Regions from separate parts of the Marinobacter sp. LM1 genome, predicted to be linked through region 1. Evidence: predicted binding sites of a transcription regulator. Region 1 holds the regulator's gene; each other region holds the start of a gene.
What was found. The regulator LexA, encoded in region 1, represses DNA repair genes until DNA is damaged. The targets are predictions, from matches to a motif close to CTGTNTNNNNANACAG.

Region 1 (5,208 bases):
CAAGAGCATTTCCACAAAGCGGACAGAGCGAGAAATAAACAGCCAAAAATGGTAGACTCCCAAAGTTTTACCGGCCCTGTTTCTCTGATTTTTCGCTCGCAGGTTTCCTCATGGCATCACAATGGCACACCCTGGTTTCGCAAAAGCTGTTTCTGGCCAAAACGTTACTAGTCCGGGTTGAGCAAGACGAAGCGGCGACTGCACCAGAACGAGAAGCCCAACTGCAAGGTGCCATTGAGTTGTTGCTGCGGGCTCGCTTACTCCTGCTGGTAATGATTGCCCGATGTCACCAGAACAAAGTCGACAGACCGGCCTCCATTGATGAGCTGGAGGCGCTGTTTCCCTATGCGATTGCGGAAGGCGGGATGTTGAAGGAACTGGCTGAAACACCAGGCAGTTGGTGGCAACAGCTGAATCAGTTGGAGGCTGCCGCTGGAGAACCGCCCAAGACACGGAAAACCGTGACGGAAGAAAACATCATTGCGGTTTCGGCGGATCAGGGGCCAGATCGGTCCGTTCAGGCTCTGAACAAGATACTGGCTGCCATGACCGTATTGACCAGAGAGATAGACGAGCAACACAGCGAGTGGTAATCCGCCTGCCGGAGCCAATCCATTAACATACGCTGACAGCAGATATAGGTTGAATGAATGTCACCTTCGTTTTTTGAAATTGTACAACTCGCCGACGGCGACTACGCGCTTCGCCGGATTGATGACGACGCAGCTCCACTTGTGCGCATCTCATTCTCTGATGAGGCCAGAGAAATGCTGGAAGACCGGGACATGAACGTCGCCAAGGCGATGATTGCCGCTGGCATCGAGGCCGCTGGCAACATCAGCCACGACATTGACTGGGAAGAGGACGAAAGCGAGTTCGCCGACAATCAGCCCCACTACACCTTGCATTGAGCACCCGTTATCTCTGGCGCAACACCACACCGTGGCTATTACCCTTGGCAGATGCCTTTTGCAACGCTTCCAGCGCCGCACGGCCCAGCTTGTGAGTCCAGAGCACAACGGCATGGCAGGTGCCTGCGCCCAGCGCCCGCTCAGCCAGCTCTTGAGCCGGGAATTCTGTCGTTGACCGCAACACCAGAATCTCACTGGCCACAATGCCGTGCATTTTCTGCCACTTGGCCACCAGGGACTGGGGAGGATCAATCCACGCCAGCCAACGTTTCTCCTGGTTGAGTTGTGTGAGCATTGGCAGCAGCAACTGGAAATTCTCCACCTGCTCCTCCGGAAGAATAATCTCGGTAACATTGCCACCGAAGCCAGACGCTGAACGTCGCTCCGAACCGGACGCTGCTACCCTGGCCGCCGGTGCCCTTTGGCCAGAGGAAACCGCACCAGCCGCAACAACAGCTGCCGGCTGAAATGCCATGTTCTGAGTGAAGCTCAACTGTTCCATTACTCACCTACCTGCGCCATGCGCTGCCGAATACGGTACTCAGTGAAGATCGGAGCGGCGGATAACGCCTACGCCGAGACCTTCAATAAACAATTCCTGCTCCGCAAGATCGACCTCAATCGGAGCAAACTCCTCATTCTCTGCAATCAGCCAGACCTTGTTGCCTTCCCTGCGGAAACGCTTGACGGTGACCTCCTCTCCGACACGAGCGACAACGATCTGACCGTTATGGACATCCTGGGTACTGTGCACCGCCAGTAAATCACCATCCAGAATCCCGATGTCTTTCATGCTCATCCCCCGTACCCGCAAAAGGTAATCTGCTGAAGGAGAGAAGAAGCCCGGCTGCAGCGTGCAGTGATCTTCAATATGTTCCTGCGCCAGAATCGGGCTACCGGCGGCAACCTGCCCGATGACAGGGAGGCCCAGATCTTCTTCGGCCTCCGGCAGGCGAATGCCCCGGCTGGCTCCCGGGACCATCTCGATGGCGCCTTTCCTTGCCAGAGCCCTCAGATGTTCTTCCGCCGCGTTGGCGGAACGGAATCCCAGCTCTGCGGCAATTTCAGCCCTGGTGGGCGGGTAGCCGGTTTCATCCACGTAACGTCGGATAATGTCCAGCACCTGGGATTGTCTTGCAGTCAGTTTCATCAGTCGGGCTCCGGAATTTCGATCCTGTTTTTTTATACAGTGAACTGACTATATACAGTGTTTTATCCAGTGTAAAGCCCCCTCCGTTTCGTTTCCTTCCTGTAACAGGCGAGCACCAGCCTGTATGTTATGGTGACGGAAACCAGACACAGGGAAGCCATAACCAACCATGACCGCAAACGATCGCTGCAAGATGCCGGAACGCAAGACAAATCGGGACGGCCAGGAACGAAAAGTCGGGGTTGAGATTGAACTGTCCGGCCTGACCTACGAGGCCCTGGTCGCGCACGCTGCCCGCCTACTTGGGGGTGAGCCGGAGCTGACATCCCGTTATGTCACCCGACTGGACACCGATGCCGGGGTTTTCACCATCGAACTGGACTCTGATCCCATCAAAGATCTGGACCTCGCCGATGAACGGCTCCCGGAATCCATTCGGGAGCTCGGCAACCACGCCATGGATGTCATTGATTTTGCCGCTGAAAAAATTGTCCCTCTGGAGATAGTAGGGCCGCCGCTGGCAATGTCGGCTCTGGACATGATTGAGAATCTGGTAGACGAGCTTCGAGGCCTGGGTGCAGAAGGCAGCCGGGAGGCCATTTACTTTGCGTTCGGGCTTCAGCTCAACCCGGAACTGCCCGACCTCGAGCCCGATACCCTGGTTCGTTACCTGCAGGCGTTCGCACTGCTGTATGACTGGCTCAAGTCCCGGCATCAGCTGGATATCAGCCGGAAGTTCACCACCTACATCGAGCCCTGGAGCAGCCGCTACACAGACAAGCTGATGGCGGACGATTACCGTCCTGACCTGGACACACTGATGAGGGACTATCTGCACTACAACCCTACCCGGAACAAGGCATTGGATCTTCTGCCACTGTTCGCTCATCTGAACGAATCGCTGTTGTCCGAATACGTTCAGGACCCCAGGATCAAAAGTCGTCCTACTCTGCACTACCGGCTGCCGGATTGTGATATCGACAATCCCAATTGGCACTTCTCCACAGTCTGGAACGATTGGGTAGTGCTGGAGCAGCTTGCCAACAACCGTCAGGATCTTGATGCCCTGCGGGGCGAATTCCACGACTCCCGGAAGTTCAGCTTCCGCAATCTCACCCGCTCCTGGCGTGAGACCACCGATGAATGGCTGCATCAGCACGGTTATGTCTGACTGGGAAAGCGAAACGGACATCCCCGGCCTCACCATCGGCATCAGTGGCCCGGCCCGGCGAAGTATGGCCCATCGGCTGATCAGCCTGGGCCTGCGCCTGCATGGCGCCAGAACACACTACATCCGCCCGGGCGACCGAACCAACGTCGAACTACTGGACGGGCTGGTACTCTCGGGCGGCACCCACGTGCATCCGGGCCGCTATGGTCAACAACCCCAGGTGACGGCCAGGTATGACCTGAAACGGGATGCTACCGACACCGAGCTTCTCCGCCAGGCGGAGGCGATTAACATTCCGGTGCTGGGTATCTGCCGCGGTGCACAGTTTATCAACGTCTTTCACGGCGGGTCCCTGTGCCAGAACGTTACCCCGTTGCGGGTACATACCCGACATCGACCTTTGTTATTACCCCTCCAAACGGTTCGCCTGGTCCGGGACAGCCGTCTGGGAGGCCTGATGTACAGCCACGTGATTGGCGCCAACCGCATTCACAGCCAGGCCATCAAGCGCCTTGGACAGAATCTCAGAGTGACGGCCGTGGACAACGACCTGTTTGTGCAGGCCATCGAAAACACCGGCCGACAATGGTTGATGGGAGTGCAATGGCACCCCGAATACCTGCTTTACCACACCGGGCACCGTCGCATCTTCAGCCACTTTGTGCACGCCGCCCGGGCCCGGAAACTGGAACGACTGGATAACCGGGAAGGCCCGGAGTTCCACTCATAAGGAGAATGACCATGATCAAACGTCGACTGCCACTTGCGCTCGCCGCCGCCGTCACCGTGATACCCGCGGCAGCCAGTGCCGGAGAAGTGAGCCTGAATGGCGAAGGTATTGTTCGTTACGAACCAGACAGCGCCAGACTGCAGTTCTCAGTCACGGCCGAGCACCCGGATGCCGCCAAGGCCTCTGAACAGGTGTCCGACACCATGGACGAATGGCGCCAGGCCATTGCGGCCTATCGTAATGAGCTGGACGACTATTCTGATGCCGATCTCAGTGTTTACACTCGCATGCTTCCTGTACGGGAACAAGGCCAGGATCCCAAGCGAGTATCGGTGGCAAGCCAGACCGTCAGCTTCTCGATCAACGATCTGGATCTGCTGAATCCGTTGATTGGTGAAGCCAACAAGCTGGGGCTGCAATATCATCTTGGCAGCCACCAGTTTTTCCACTCAGACGAGCAGGGGCTGGAACGCGAGGCTCTGGCAAGGGCCATCGCCGATGCCAGAAGCCGCTGCGAGTTTGTCGCCAAGCAACTCGAGCAACGTTGTGGCGAAGTGGTCAGTCTGAATGTGAACGGCGGCCATCGTCCGGTACCGATGATGCAAGCGGAATCGAAAATGGTCGGTGACGCCGTTTCAAGCGTGGGCCCCAGGGAAATCCAGGCCACCGTCAGCGCCACCTTCGAGCTGGACTGACCTGGCCACTCAGAAGTTCCGTGTATAGAAAATATCCAGTGAGGCCGCCAGACCACTGGCGGCCTCCAGATAGAAGTAGCGGCCCAAATCGTAGCGCAGGGCTACCGTGGTAATGGGTTCAAATATGCCAACACCATAACGGAGGCTTAGTTCGTCTGTGATATAGCCGCTCGCCACCACGGAGGCCTGCTCCCCTGAACCCTCCGCCTCCAATGTCAGGTTACGGATACCCAGCTCGTTTCCAATACCTTGTGTGATCTTGCTGGCCTGGGTAAGACCCAGTGACAACGCAGCCCGGCTCATCTGCCCCTCATCCCCCTGGCCCCGGGGCGGACGGCCAAGAATAACGTACGACAAGGCATCACTCTGCGGCATCGACGGTTCCGAGAACACTTCCGTTTCCGGCTCATCCACCGGGCCGGACAACCGGATCCCGGCGACCACCGTATCAACTTCACGGACTGCCTCAATGTCCAAATACGGTCGGTTCAGCGCACCTACAAAGAGAATCCGTGCCCGGCGCAGGTCCAGTTCCTGGCCAAAGGCTTCAT
Region 2 (5,208 bases), 2.1 Mb from region 1:
CTTTACGCGGCTCTTTGCCGAAGAACTCTTTTACTTTCTCCTGCACCAGCGGCATACGGGTCTGACCACCGACCAGAATAACCTCGTCGATTTCACCAGCCTTCATGCCCGCATCCTGAAGAGCAACCTTACAGGGCTCCAGACTGCGCTGAACCAGGTCTTCCACCAGCGACTCCAGCTTGGCACGGGTCAGCTTCACGTTCATGTGCTTGGGACCAGACGCATCTGCAGTGATGTACGGCAGGTTTACGTCGGTCTGCTGGCTGCTGGAGAGCTCGATCTTGGCCTTCTCGGCCGCTTCTTTCAGACGCTGCATGGCCAGAGAGTCGCCGCGAAGATCGATGCCGCTGTCTTTCTTGAACTGGTCGGCCAGATATTCAATCACTTTCAGGTCGAAGTCTTCACCGCCCAGGAAAGTGTCACCGTTGGTGGCCAGTACTTCGAACTGGTGCTCTCCGTCTACGTCCGCAATTTCGATGATGGACAGATCGAAAGTACCACCACCCAGGTCGTACACAGCAACGGTACGATCACCGCTCTTCTTGTCCAGGCCATAAGCCAGGGCCGCAGCAGTCGGCTCGTTGATGATCCGCTTCACTTCCAGGCCAGCAATCTTGCCAGCATCCTTGGTCGCCTGGCGTTGGCTGTCATTGAAGTACGCAGGCACGGTGATCACCGCTTCGGTTACCTTTTCACCCAGGTAGTCTTCTGCAGTCTTCTTCATTTTCTTCAGAACTTCTGCAGACACCTGCGGCGGCGCCATTTTCTGACCCTTTACCTCAACCCAGGCGTCACCGTTGTCTGCCTTGGCGATTTTGTAGGGCACCATCTTGATGTCTTTCTGAACCACGTCATCTTCAAAACGACGACCAATCAGACGCTTGATGGCGTAAAGAGTGTTGTGCGGGTTGGTCACCGCCTGACGCTTGGCTGACTGGCCAACCAGAGTCTCGTTGTCATCGGTGTAGGCGATGATGGACGGGGTGGTGCGATCACCCTCTGCGTTTTCAATCACCTTTACCTTGTCGCCATCCATGATCGCCACACAGGAGTTTGTGGTTCCCAGGTCGATACCAATAATCTTGCTCATCGAATCACTCCAAATCTTTCTGAATGCTGTTCCGGAGAATGCCTACCCCGGCCTTTGCTGTTTAATCGCTATATTGGCGCTCTGCTCGACTTTTCAAGCCTGCTCGTCGATTTTTGGCGCATCTTCTGCCTTGGCCACTACGACCATCGCCGGACGAACCACCCGGCCATTAAGCAGATAACCTTTCTGCACAACCGCAACCACGCTGTTAGGCTCGGCATCCGGCGCCGGCACCATGGACATGGCTTCGTGCTGCTGCGGATCGAACGGCTCACCCACCGGGTTGAGCTGTTCAACGTTGAATTTCTTCAGGCTGTTCATGAACAGCGTCAGGGTCATTTCCACACCTTCGCGAATGGACGCAACCAGCTCGCCTGCATTTTCGTGACCCTCGGTGCTTTCGACCGCCTTCTCCAGACTGTCGGCCACCGGCAACAGCTCTTTCACAAACTTCTCGAGCGCAAACTTGTGAGCTTTTTCCACATCAATCTCGGCCCGGCGACGGACATTCTGCATCTCCGCCTGTGCCCGCAAGGCCTGCTCCTGGTACTCCTGCAGTTTCTGCTGCAGCACATCCAGCTCGGAGCCCTGATCCGGTGACTGCTCGGCATCCTGGTTACCTGCAGCCTGCTCTTCCGCCGCAGCTTCTGCTGCCTCGTTGCGTTCTTCTACCTGTTCGTTGCGCTTTTCGTCAGCACTCATGACAACTCCTGATAACGTTTTCACGGCCACGAAGGCCTGCAGAAATAACCACTCCCGCTTGTCCAGAAAGCAGGAAAGAATCGCTTTGCGAACCGATATGGGGCCCGCTTCCCGGGTTTCAACCGTCACCCACGCAATCTTTGATGTTTTCATCAATTCCTGTTTGCAAACCGGAAAAACCCTGTATATATTCACAGCAACTGTATGAACGAACAGTGGTCAGAGTTATCACTTGCTCAAGAACGAGCGGAGGTTGCGGCATGCTCACACAACTCACGGTATCGAACTACGCCATTGCAGAAAGGGTTGAACTGCAGTTCAACCGCGGTATGACAGCCCTGACCGGTGAAACCGGCGCCGGCAAGTCGATTGTACTCGATGCCCTGGGGCTGGCCATGGGTGGCCGGGCCGATGCCGGCGCCGTTCGCCATGGCGCCAAGCGTGCCGACATTACCGCCAGCTTCGATATATCCCGCATCCCCGAAGCCCGGTCCTGGCTGGACAGCCATGAGCTGGACGACAAGGACGATTGCATCCTGCGCCGGACCATCAGCAAGGACGGCCGCTCCAAGGCATTCATTAATGGCCAGCCCTGCCCGCTGTCACAATTGAAAGAACTGGGCAGCCTGCTGATGGATATCCACAGTCAGCACCAGCATCAATCCCTGCTGCGCAAGGAAACCCACCGAAAGCTGCTGGACGAGTTCGCCGGCGCGGAAAGCCTGGCCGACGAAACCCGATCTGCATGGAAAGCCTGGCACCAGACGCGCCAGAAACTACTGCAACGCCAGCACAATGCTGATGAGGCCGAGGCCCGTTTGCAGCTGCTGCGCTATCAGGTGGAAGAGCTGGACAGGTTGGCGCTGGGCGAGGACGAACAGACAACCCTGGAAACCGAACAGGCACAGCTCAGCCAGGCCGACGCCGTACTTCACAGCAGCCACCAGGCCGCCCTGCTATGCACTGAAGATGAGGTTTCGGCCGCAGACCTGGTGCGCCAGGCACTGCTCCAACTGGAGCAACTGCCGGTTGATGTCCCGGCACTGACCGACACCATCCAGATGCTGAACGAAGCACAGATTCAGATTTCAGAAGCCGGCGACAACCTGCGCCGCTTCGTAGACGACTACGAAGCCGACCCGGTCCGACTGAACGAAGTGGAAGAACGGCTCAGCGCCATTTATCAGATGGCACGCAAACACCGGATCACCCCGGAGGAGTTGCCGGAGTTGCATCAACGCCTGAGCCAGGAGCTGGCCGAACTGGATGGCGGTGAAGGCAGCCTGGAACAGCTTCAGGCCGAGCTGGAAAACCTGCGGGCACGGTTTGACGCCCTGGCCACCAAACTGACAGAAACACGCCGGAATGCCGCCATGGAGCTCGACCAGCGAATCGCCCGGGAGTTGGCACAATTGAGCATGCCATCGGTGCAGTTTGTCAGCCACCTGAGCCGGAACAGTGATGACGAACCTGCCCCTCACGGCATGGAAGAGGTGGAATTCCTGGTGAGTGCCAACCCGGGCCAACCCGCCCGATCGTTGGCCAAGGTGGCTTCCGGCGGTGAACTTTCCCGCATAAGCCTGGCCATTCAGGTGGTTGTGGCACAAACCTCCACCACACCGACTCTGGTATTCGATGAGGTGGATGTCGGCATCGGTGGCGGCACCGCGGAGGTCGTAGGCCGCCTGCTGAGAGCACTCGGCGAGAATGGCCAGGTACTGTGCGTCACGCACCTGCCGCAGGTGGCGGCCCAGTGCCATCAGCATTTGTTCGTCAGCAAATTTACGGAAAAAGACGCGACCTATTCACGCATCGAATCCCTGGATGACCAGGGCCGGATCAGCGAAGTTGCAAGGATGCTTGGCGGAGTGGACATGACAGAACAGACCATAGCCCATGCCCGGGAGATGTTTGTAAAGGGCCAGGCAACCCATCACTAATCCCCCTCTCGTTTCGGAGAGCTTCTGGGCCAGCCTTGTCGCTGGCCCTTTTTTTTACTTCTTATCGGACTTCAGTGGCTTCACGTAAAGGATCAGGCTGTGATCGACAATCTCATAGCCGTGCTCTGCCGCAATCTTCTGCTGGCGCTCCTCGATAACCTCATCGACGAACTCAACAACTTCGCCAGTTTGGGTGCAGACCATGTGGTCGTGATGATCATCGCCGGCCATCTCGAACACCGCGTGACCGCCTTCGAAATTATGACGCAACACGAGGCCTGCAGCTTCGAACTGGGTCAGCACCCGGTAGACTGTCGCCAGGCCCACGTCATCGCCCTGGTCCAGCAGCTTTTTATAAACGTCTTCAGCACTCAGGTGATGTTCTTCGGCATTCTCAAGGATATTGAAGATCTTGACCCTTGGCAGAGTAACCTTCAGACCGACTTTTCGTAATTCGGCGTTTTCAGATGACATGTTACCATTCGCTCTTTGGTGTGCCTCACGGCTTCCGGTATGATAAAGCCGCAGTACGACGGATGACCCGTTTCACACCTGCTCAACGCAGGCGAATTCAAGATAGAGGATTTCCCCCGGCGATGCAAAAGCTCCCCGCTATCGTTCTTATTAGCATTTTATCCTTGTCCGGCTGTGTTTTTCCGGGCGTTTACAAAATCAATGTCCAGCAGGGCAACATTGTCACCGATGAGGAGCTGAAGGAGCTGTCCGAAGGCATGCCCAGAAGTCAGGTTCACGCTCTGCTGGGAAGCCCGTTGATGCTGAACCCCGTCGACCCGTCCCGGGAATACTTTGTTTACACCTTTCAGCGCCGGGGCAACGATATCGAAGAACAGCGCATCATCGTTTACTACGAGAATGATCAACTGAGCCACTACGAAGCCCAGCTCCTGGAAGAAACACCAGCCTACTAGTGTCCCGTCTGGCTAATTCCTTAACCTACTGAGCTTCTGAAAAACCGAAGAGCTAGGCGTGCTGGTGAAGGTTTGGTGGTTCCAAATCGAGCCAGCAGAACGACGTTCTTCGGTTTTTCAGAAGCTCCCGGAGGGCTTGTCTCTGAGGACTCTGAGCCCTGTGTTGCCAGTCCTTGATGTGGAACCACCACATCTGCAGACTGGCGCCTTGGTCAGAGTCCTCAGAGGCAAGCAGTAGATTAAGGAATTAGCCAGACGGGACACTAGCGCTTACGCTTTCTTTTTAGCCCGGTTCAGGCGCGCCTGCTTGGGATCAATCTTGAGCGGGCGATACAGCTCCACCCGGTCGCCTTCTCTCAGAACATGCTCGGCCGGGGTTTTTACCACCTTGCCGAACACCCCCATATCGATAGTGTCCGGATCAATCTCCGGAAAGATCTCGATAATCCTGGAGAGCTTCACGGCTTCAAGGGCTGTAGTGCCCGGAGGCACCACCACGGGCACAATCTGCTGCTTGTCCGGGCGGGCATAGGCCACTTCCACTTCC
Region 3 (5,208 bases), 410 kb from region 1:
CCTGCAGCGCAAACGGCCAGGGTCAGGTCTTCGCAGCCAAAGCCGGTGAGATCGCGTACCTGCAACTGCTGGGTGATCACCCGGAGGGCGGTGTCCGATTCAAACAGCCAGGGGCCCTGACGGCGTACGCCGGTGAAACCCTCAAGGATGTCGGTATAGGGAAAATCCTCGCTGATCAGGATCTCAGCGGGTCGCAGGCGCTGAAGCTCACCCTGCAGGGCTTCAAGGCTCTCCAGTTCCGACACCGCGAACCGGCCACTGGAAATATCCAGAGAGGCAAAGCCGAACTGCTCTTTGTGATGGTAGATGGCTGCCAGCAGGTTATCGCGGCGGTCTTCCAGAAACGCCTCGTCACTCAGTGTACCGGGAGTGACAATGCGCACGACCTTGCGTTCCACCGGGCCCTTGCTAGTGGCAGGATCACCAATCTGCTCGCAGATAGCGATGGACTGGCCCGCGCGAACCATGCGGGCAATGTAGCCTTCGGCCGAATGGAAGGGTACCCCTGCCATGGGAATCGGATTACCTCCGGACTGGCCACGTGCGGTCAGGGTAATGTCCAGCAACTCTGCGGCTTTTTTAGCGTCGTCGTAAAACAGCTCGTAGAAGTCCCCCATGCGGTAGAACACCATCTCGTTCGGGTGTTCTCCCTTGATTTTCAGGTACTGCTGCATCATCGGGGTGTGCTTGGACAGGTCCGTCATAGTTCCTCAATTCTTCCGGGTAAACATCGGCAAGGGTGGTGGCACGCCGTTCGGGATACCAAAACCCGCGATGGTACCATGGTCCGGAGGTGTCGGCAGCCGGTCAGTCACTCAGGGCATCATCAGTCCGGGATAGTCTGTCGCCAGCCTTTGCAGGTCAGCCGGCTCGTCGACGTCGTTCAGGGTTTCGCTCTCCGCCAGGCGCCACCCCAGGGCCGCCAGACGCTGTCGGGTGATGGCGGCCACCTGCTCGGTACTCCAGGGTATATCCGTGAAGAGGGTCGGGCTGAAACGCCGGAGCCCCAGCAGGGCATAGCCGCCGTCGGCGACCGGGCACAGGCAGGCATCGTGGTTCAGGAGGTCGCCGGCCATTTGCTTCAGTCGGTTGGCGTCAAGATCCGGGCAGTCCGTTCCGATCAGGATCACCGGTAAGCCGGCTGTCAGGGCATGCCTGGCCGCTTCCGCCATGCGATGGCCCAGGTCACCTTCAGCCTGGGAAGACAGGATGGCTCGGTCACCAGGGTCCAACTGTTGCCAGTATTCTGCCGCAGGATCCGGGCTGACACAGAGCTCCACCGGGCCGATACTGGCGTCGAGGGCCTGCGCCAGAGTGTGCCGCAGCATGCGGTCTGCCAGCCGGGCGGCACCGGCCTCACCCAGCGCCGGGATCAGACGGGTTTTTACCTTCCCGGGCCGGGGTTCTTTGGCGATAACAATAATGCGTGTCTGGTTCATCGGTAACGGACTGCCAGTTGGTCTGCGGGAACGCCGCGCCAATAGGCCCAGCGCAACTGCCACATTAAACAGATCGTCCGCCAGCCGCCGCGCTGATCCCAGCGCCGGCCGGAGGTGACCACTCTGTCCCTCAGACACACCGGGGGCGTGATGTGTTTCAGGCGTTTGCAGATTTCCACATCTTCCATCAGTGGTTGTTCCGGAAACCCTCCGACCTGCTCGAACAGGGTTCGAGTCATAAACAGGGCCTGATCGCCCGTGGCGATGCCGGTCAGTCTCGAGCGCAGATTCATCATGGCGCCAACGATCGGCAACAGGCGGGAGCGGCCGTCGATACAAACATCAAAACGGCCCCAGCTGGTTTCTGAGCGTGCCAGGTGAGTCATCACTTGCGTGTCCGCATGCTCCGGCAGCCGGGTGTCCGAGTGCAGGAATATCAGGAAAGGCGATTGGCTGCTTCGTGCTCCAGCATTCATCTGGGTTGCGCGTCCGCGGGCAGAGCGAATCAGGGGAAACCCCCTTGCTTCAATGAGACTGTCCGATTTGTCGTCGCTGCCGCCATCCACCACAATGATTTCGGCGCCCCGCTGACGCCAGATTTCCAGGTGGCTCAGCAGTGGTTCGATACCGTCAATCTCGTTGAGAACGGGGACGATGATTGCGAGCCGGGGATCTTCTTCGCGTATTGGGTGTCGCAACATGGATTTTGGTGACCTCCTGAGAGGAGCATATCAGAGCTCGGGATGGTGAGCATGGCAGGCGAGAGATGAGAATATGAAGCGACTGGTTTTGCTGGGTGCCGGCCACGCTCACATGGTGGCGTTGCGTCAGTTCGCGCGCGATCCGTTGCCGGAGACTGAGTTGGTGCTAGTGTCACCGTCCCGGTGGCAGTACTACTCCGGGATGATCCCGGGCTGGCTGGCCGGGCACTATCGCTTCGATCAGTGTCGTGTCCTGGTCGGGCCCACGGTGATCGCCGCCGGTGGCAGGCTGGTGCTCGATCGGGCTGTTGAATTGCGGGCAGCCGAGCAGGAGGTCGTGTTGGCAAGTGGTGAAGGGGTGCCCTACGATCTGCTTTCTGTCGATGTTGGATCGGCCAGTGACAGTGCCGTGCTGAACGAGCCGGACAGCATGATCCTCGGTGTTAAGCCCGTCGAACGATTTGCTGAAGACTGGCCGGCAACCGAGCGATCACTGCGCGCCAGAGCGCGCCCGCGTATTGTTGTTCTTGGTGGAGGCGCAGGAGGTGCGGAGATCGCTATGGCCCTGGCCCGGCGATCAGCGGATTGCGACCAGGCGGGCGTTGTTCTGGTGGCCGGCAGCAATGGTGTGGTACCGGGCTTTCGTCCCCGCTTTCGCCGCCTGGTGCGGCGGGCGCTGATGCGCTGCGGTGTCGAGATTGTTGAGGAGTATGGAGAGCCGGTGGTTGACGGGGTTCGGTTGGCCGGTGGGCGACGAATGCGGGCCGATGCGGTTCTGGTATCTACCGGTGGCAGGGCTCTGCCCTTTCTGGGAGCCAGCGGCCTGGCCGTAGACGAAGCCGGTTTTGTCAGGGTAGACGCCAGCCATCGCAGTACGTCTCACCACAATGTGTTTGTGGCCGGAGATACCTGTAGCCGGGTTGACCAAAGGCTGGACCGTTCCGGGGTACACGCGGTTCGTGCCGGGCCGATACTGGCCCGTAATCTTGCTGCTGCGATATCGGGTAAACCGTTGGCGCGTTTCTATCCGCGAAGGTTTTCGTTGTACCTGTTGGCGGCGGGAGACTGCACGGCGATTGGTAGTTATGGCCCTTTGACGTTTTCGGGGGCCTGGGTCTGGAAGTGGAAAGACCGCATTGATCGCGGATTTGTTGACAGTTTTCCCGGAGCCTGAGACTGGCGACGGGCATTACAGGAAACGGGAGAACCGTATGAATGTGACCGACGGACAATTGGCCAAGGCTGGTGACGCGCTGGCGGTGGCGCTTGAGCGTAAGGGGATGACCATCGCCACCGCTGAAAGCTGCACCGGTGGCTGGGTGGCCAAGGTGCTGACTGACCGGGCGGGGTCGTCCGCCTATATTATGGCGGGTCTGGTGACCTACAGTAACGCCGCCAAGCAGGCCATCCTTGGCGTACAGGCTGATACTCTGGAGCAGTGCGGGGCGGTCAGTGAACCGGTGGTGCGACAGATGGTGACAGGTGCCATACGTGCCACAGGCGTGGATATTGCCGTCGCTATCAGCGGTGTTGCCGGGCCGGGTGGGGGTAGTGCAGACAAGCCGGTTGGTACGGTCTGGTTTGCCTGGGGCAGCCGGGCTGGCAACATCGAAGCCCGGGTAGCGCATTTCGATGGCGATCGGGATCAGGTGCGCCGGCAGTCGGTTTTGTATGTATTAGAAGGAGTTACCGGATTTGTCGAAACCCTGTGAGGATTTTCACCTTTCCGGGGGTTGGTCTCCTTCTGGCCATATGTTTTAATACTGTTCAAATATACAGGAAAAAACTGGATGGCTATTCAGGTTTTCTCCGGATTCTGCCGCATTGGCCGACAAGGTTGAGCGGCCCTGGTAACGAGGGTTTGCAAGAATGGAAGATAACCGCAAGAAAGCACTCGGCGCAGCGTTGAGCCAGATCGAACGCCAGTTCGGTAAAGGTGCCGTAATGAAGATGGGCGACCAGCCCCGTGAGGCGATTCCTGCCGTATCCACCGGCTCTCTTGGGCTGGATGTTGCTCTGGGTATTGGTGGTCTTCCTTACGGTCGGATCGTTGAGATTTACGGCCCGGAGAGCTCCGGTAAAACCACGCTGACTTTGCAGGTTATCGCGGAAGCGCAAAAACAGGGTAAAACCTGTGCCTTTGTGGATGCCGAGCACGCTCTGGACCCGGTTTATGCGGAAAAGCTGGGTGTTAACGTTGATGAGCTGCTGGTTTCCCAGCCGGATACCGGTGAGCAGGCGCTGGAAATCGCCGACATGCTCGTGCGCTCGAACGCGGTGGACGTGATCATTGTCGATTCGGTTGCGGCGCTGACCCCGAAAGCGGAAATTGAAGGCGAAATGGGCGACAGCCACGTGGGTCTTCAGGCTCGCCTGATGTCACAGGCACTGCGCAAGCTTACCGGTAATGTGAAGCACGCCAATTGCCTGATGGTGTTCATCAACCAGATCCGTATGAAGATTGGCGTTATGTTCGGTAGCCCCGAGACTACCACCGGTGGTAACGCCCTGAAATTCTACTCCTCTGTGCGCCTTGATATTCGCCGTATCGGTTCGGTGAAAGACGGCGACGAAGTGGTGGGCAACGAAACCCGCGTAAAAGTCGTCAAGAACAAGGTATCGCCGCCGTTCCGGCAGGCAGAATTCCAGATCATGTACGGTAAGGGCATCTACCACATGGCGGAAGTGCTCGACATGGGCGTGAAAGAAGGCTTTGTGGACAAGTCCGGTGCCTGGTACGCCTATAACGGCGACAAGATCGGCCAGGGCAAAGCAAACGCTTGTAAGTTCCTGGAAGAGAACCTGGATATCGCCAATGAAATCGAGGCTAAAGTGCGTGACAAGCTGATGCCCAAGCCGGTCAAGAAAGAGACGGCGGAGGCTCCTGCTGAAGCCAATGGCGAACTGCTATAAATTCTAAAAAGAGAAAGATAGGGAGGCGTGACATGAAGCGACTGCTGATTGTGGCTCATGCCCCGTCTCCGAATACCCTGAGATTACGGAGCGCCATCGAAAATGGCGCTCGTAATCCGGACATCGAAGCGGTAGAGGTGGTGGTAAAGGCGCCT

Region 2: recN (DNA repair protein RecN) is a predicted target of LexA. The motif match lies at 1,993-2,008, and genes of this name have one in related genera.
Region 3: recA (recombinase RecA) is a predicted target of LexA. The motif match lies at 3,904-3,919, and genes of this name have one in related genera.

What each region holds. Positions count from the first base shown of each region.
Region 1 covers NZ_CP114373.1:1,656,772-1,661,979, reverse strand. The annotation lists gene OZ656_RS07770 (DUF6586 family protein) at 111-593, shown strand; gene OZ656_RS07765 (hypothetical protein) at 651-911, shown strand; gene OZ656_RS07760 (cell division inhibitor SulA) at 919-1,413, opposite strand; gene lexA (transcriptional repressor LexA) at 1,453-2,064, opposite strand; gene OZ656_RS07750 (amidoligase family protein) at 2,231-3,232, shown strand; gene OZ656_RS07745 (gamma-glutamyl-gamma-aminobutyrate hydrolase family protein) at 3,225-3,962, shown strand; gene OZ656_RS07740 (SIMPL domain-containing protein) at 3,974-4,657, shown strand; gene OZ656_RS07735 (translocation/assembly module TamB domain-containing protein) at 4,667-5,208, opposite strand, start outside.
Region 2 covers NZ_CP114373.1:3,717,489-3,722,696, forward strand. The annotation lists gene dnaK (molecular chaperone DnaK) at 1-1,090, opposite strand, end outside; gene grpE (nucleotide exchange factor GrpE) at 1,184-1,792, opposite strand; gene recN (DNA repair protein RecN) at 2,053-3,732, shown strand; gene fur (ferric iron uptake transcriptional regulator) at 3,787-4,206, opposite strand; gene OZ656_RS17450 (outer membrane protein assembly factor BamE) at 4,329-4,661, shown strand; gene OZ656_RS17455 (RnfH family protein) at 4,932-5,208, opposite strand, start outside.
Region 3 covers NZ_CP114373.1:1,250,293-1,255,500, forward strand. The annotation lists gene mutS (DNA mismatch repair protein MutS) at 1-704, opposite strand, end outside; gene OZ656_RS05815 (TIGR04282 family arsenosugar biosynthesis glycosyltransferase) at 816-1,439, opposite strand; gene OZ656_RS05820 (TIGR04283 family arsenosugar biosynthesis glycosyltransferase) at 1,436-2,140, opposite strand; gene OZ656_RS05825 (FAD-dependent oxidoreductase) at 2,214-3,314, shown strand; gene OZ656_RS05830 (nicotinamide-nucleotide amidohydrolase family protein) at 3,352-3,852, shown strand; gene recA (recombinase RecA) at 4,010-5,053, shown strand; gene OZ656_RS05840 (flavodoxin family protein) at 5,086-5,208, shown strand, end outside.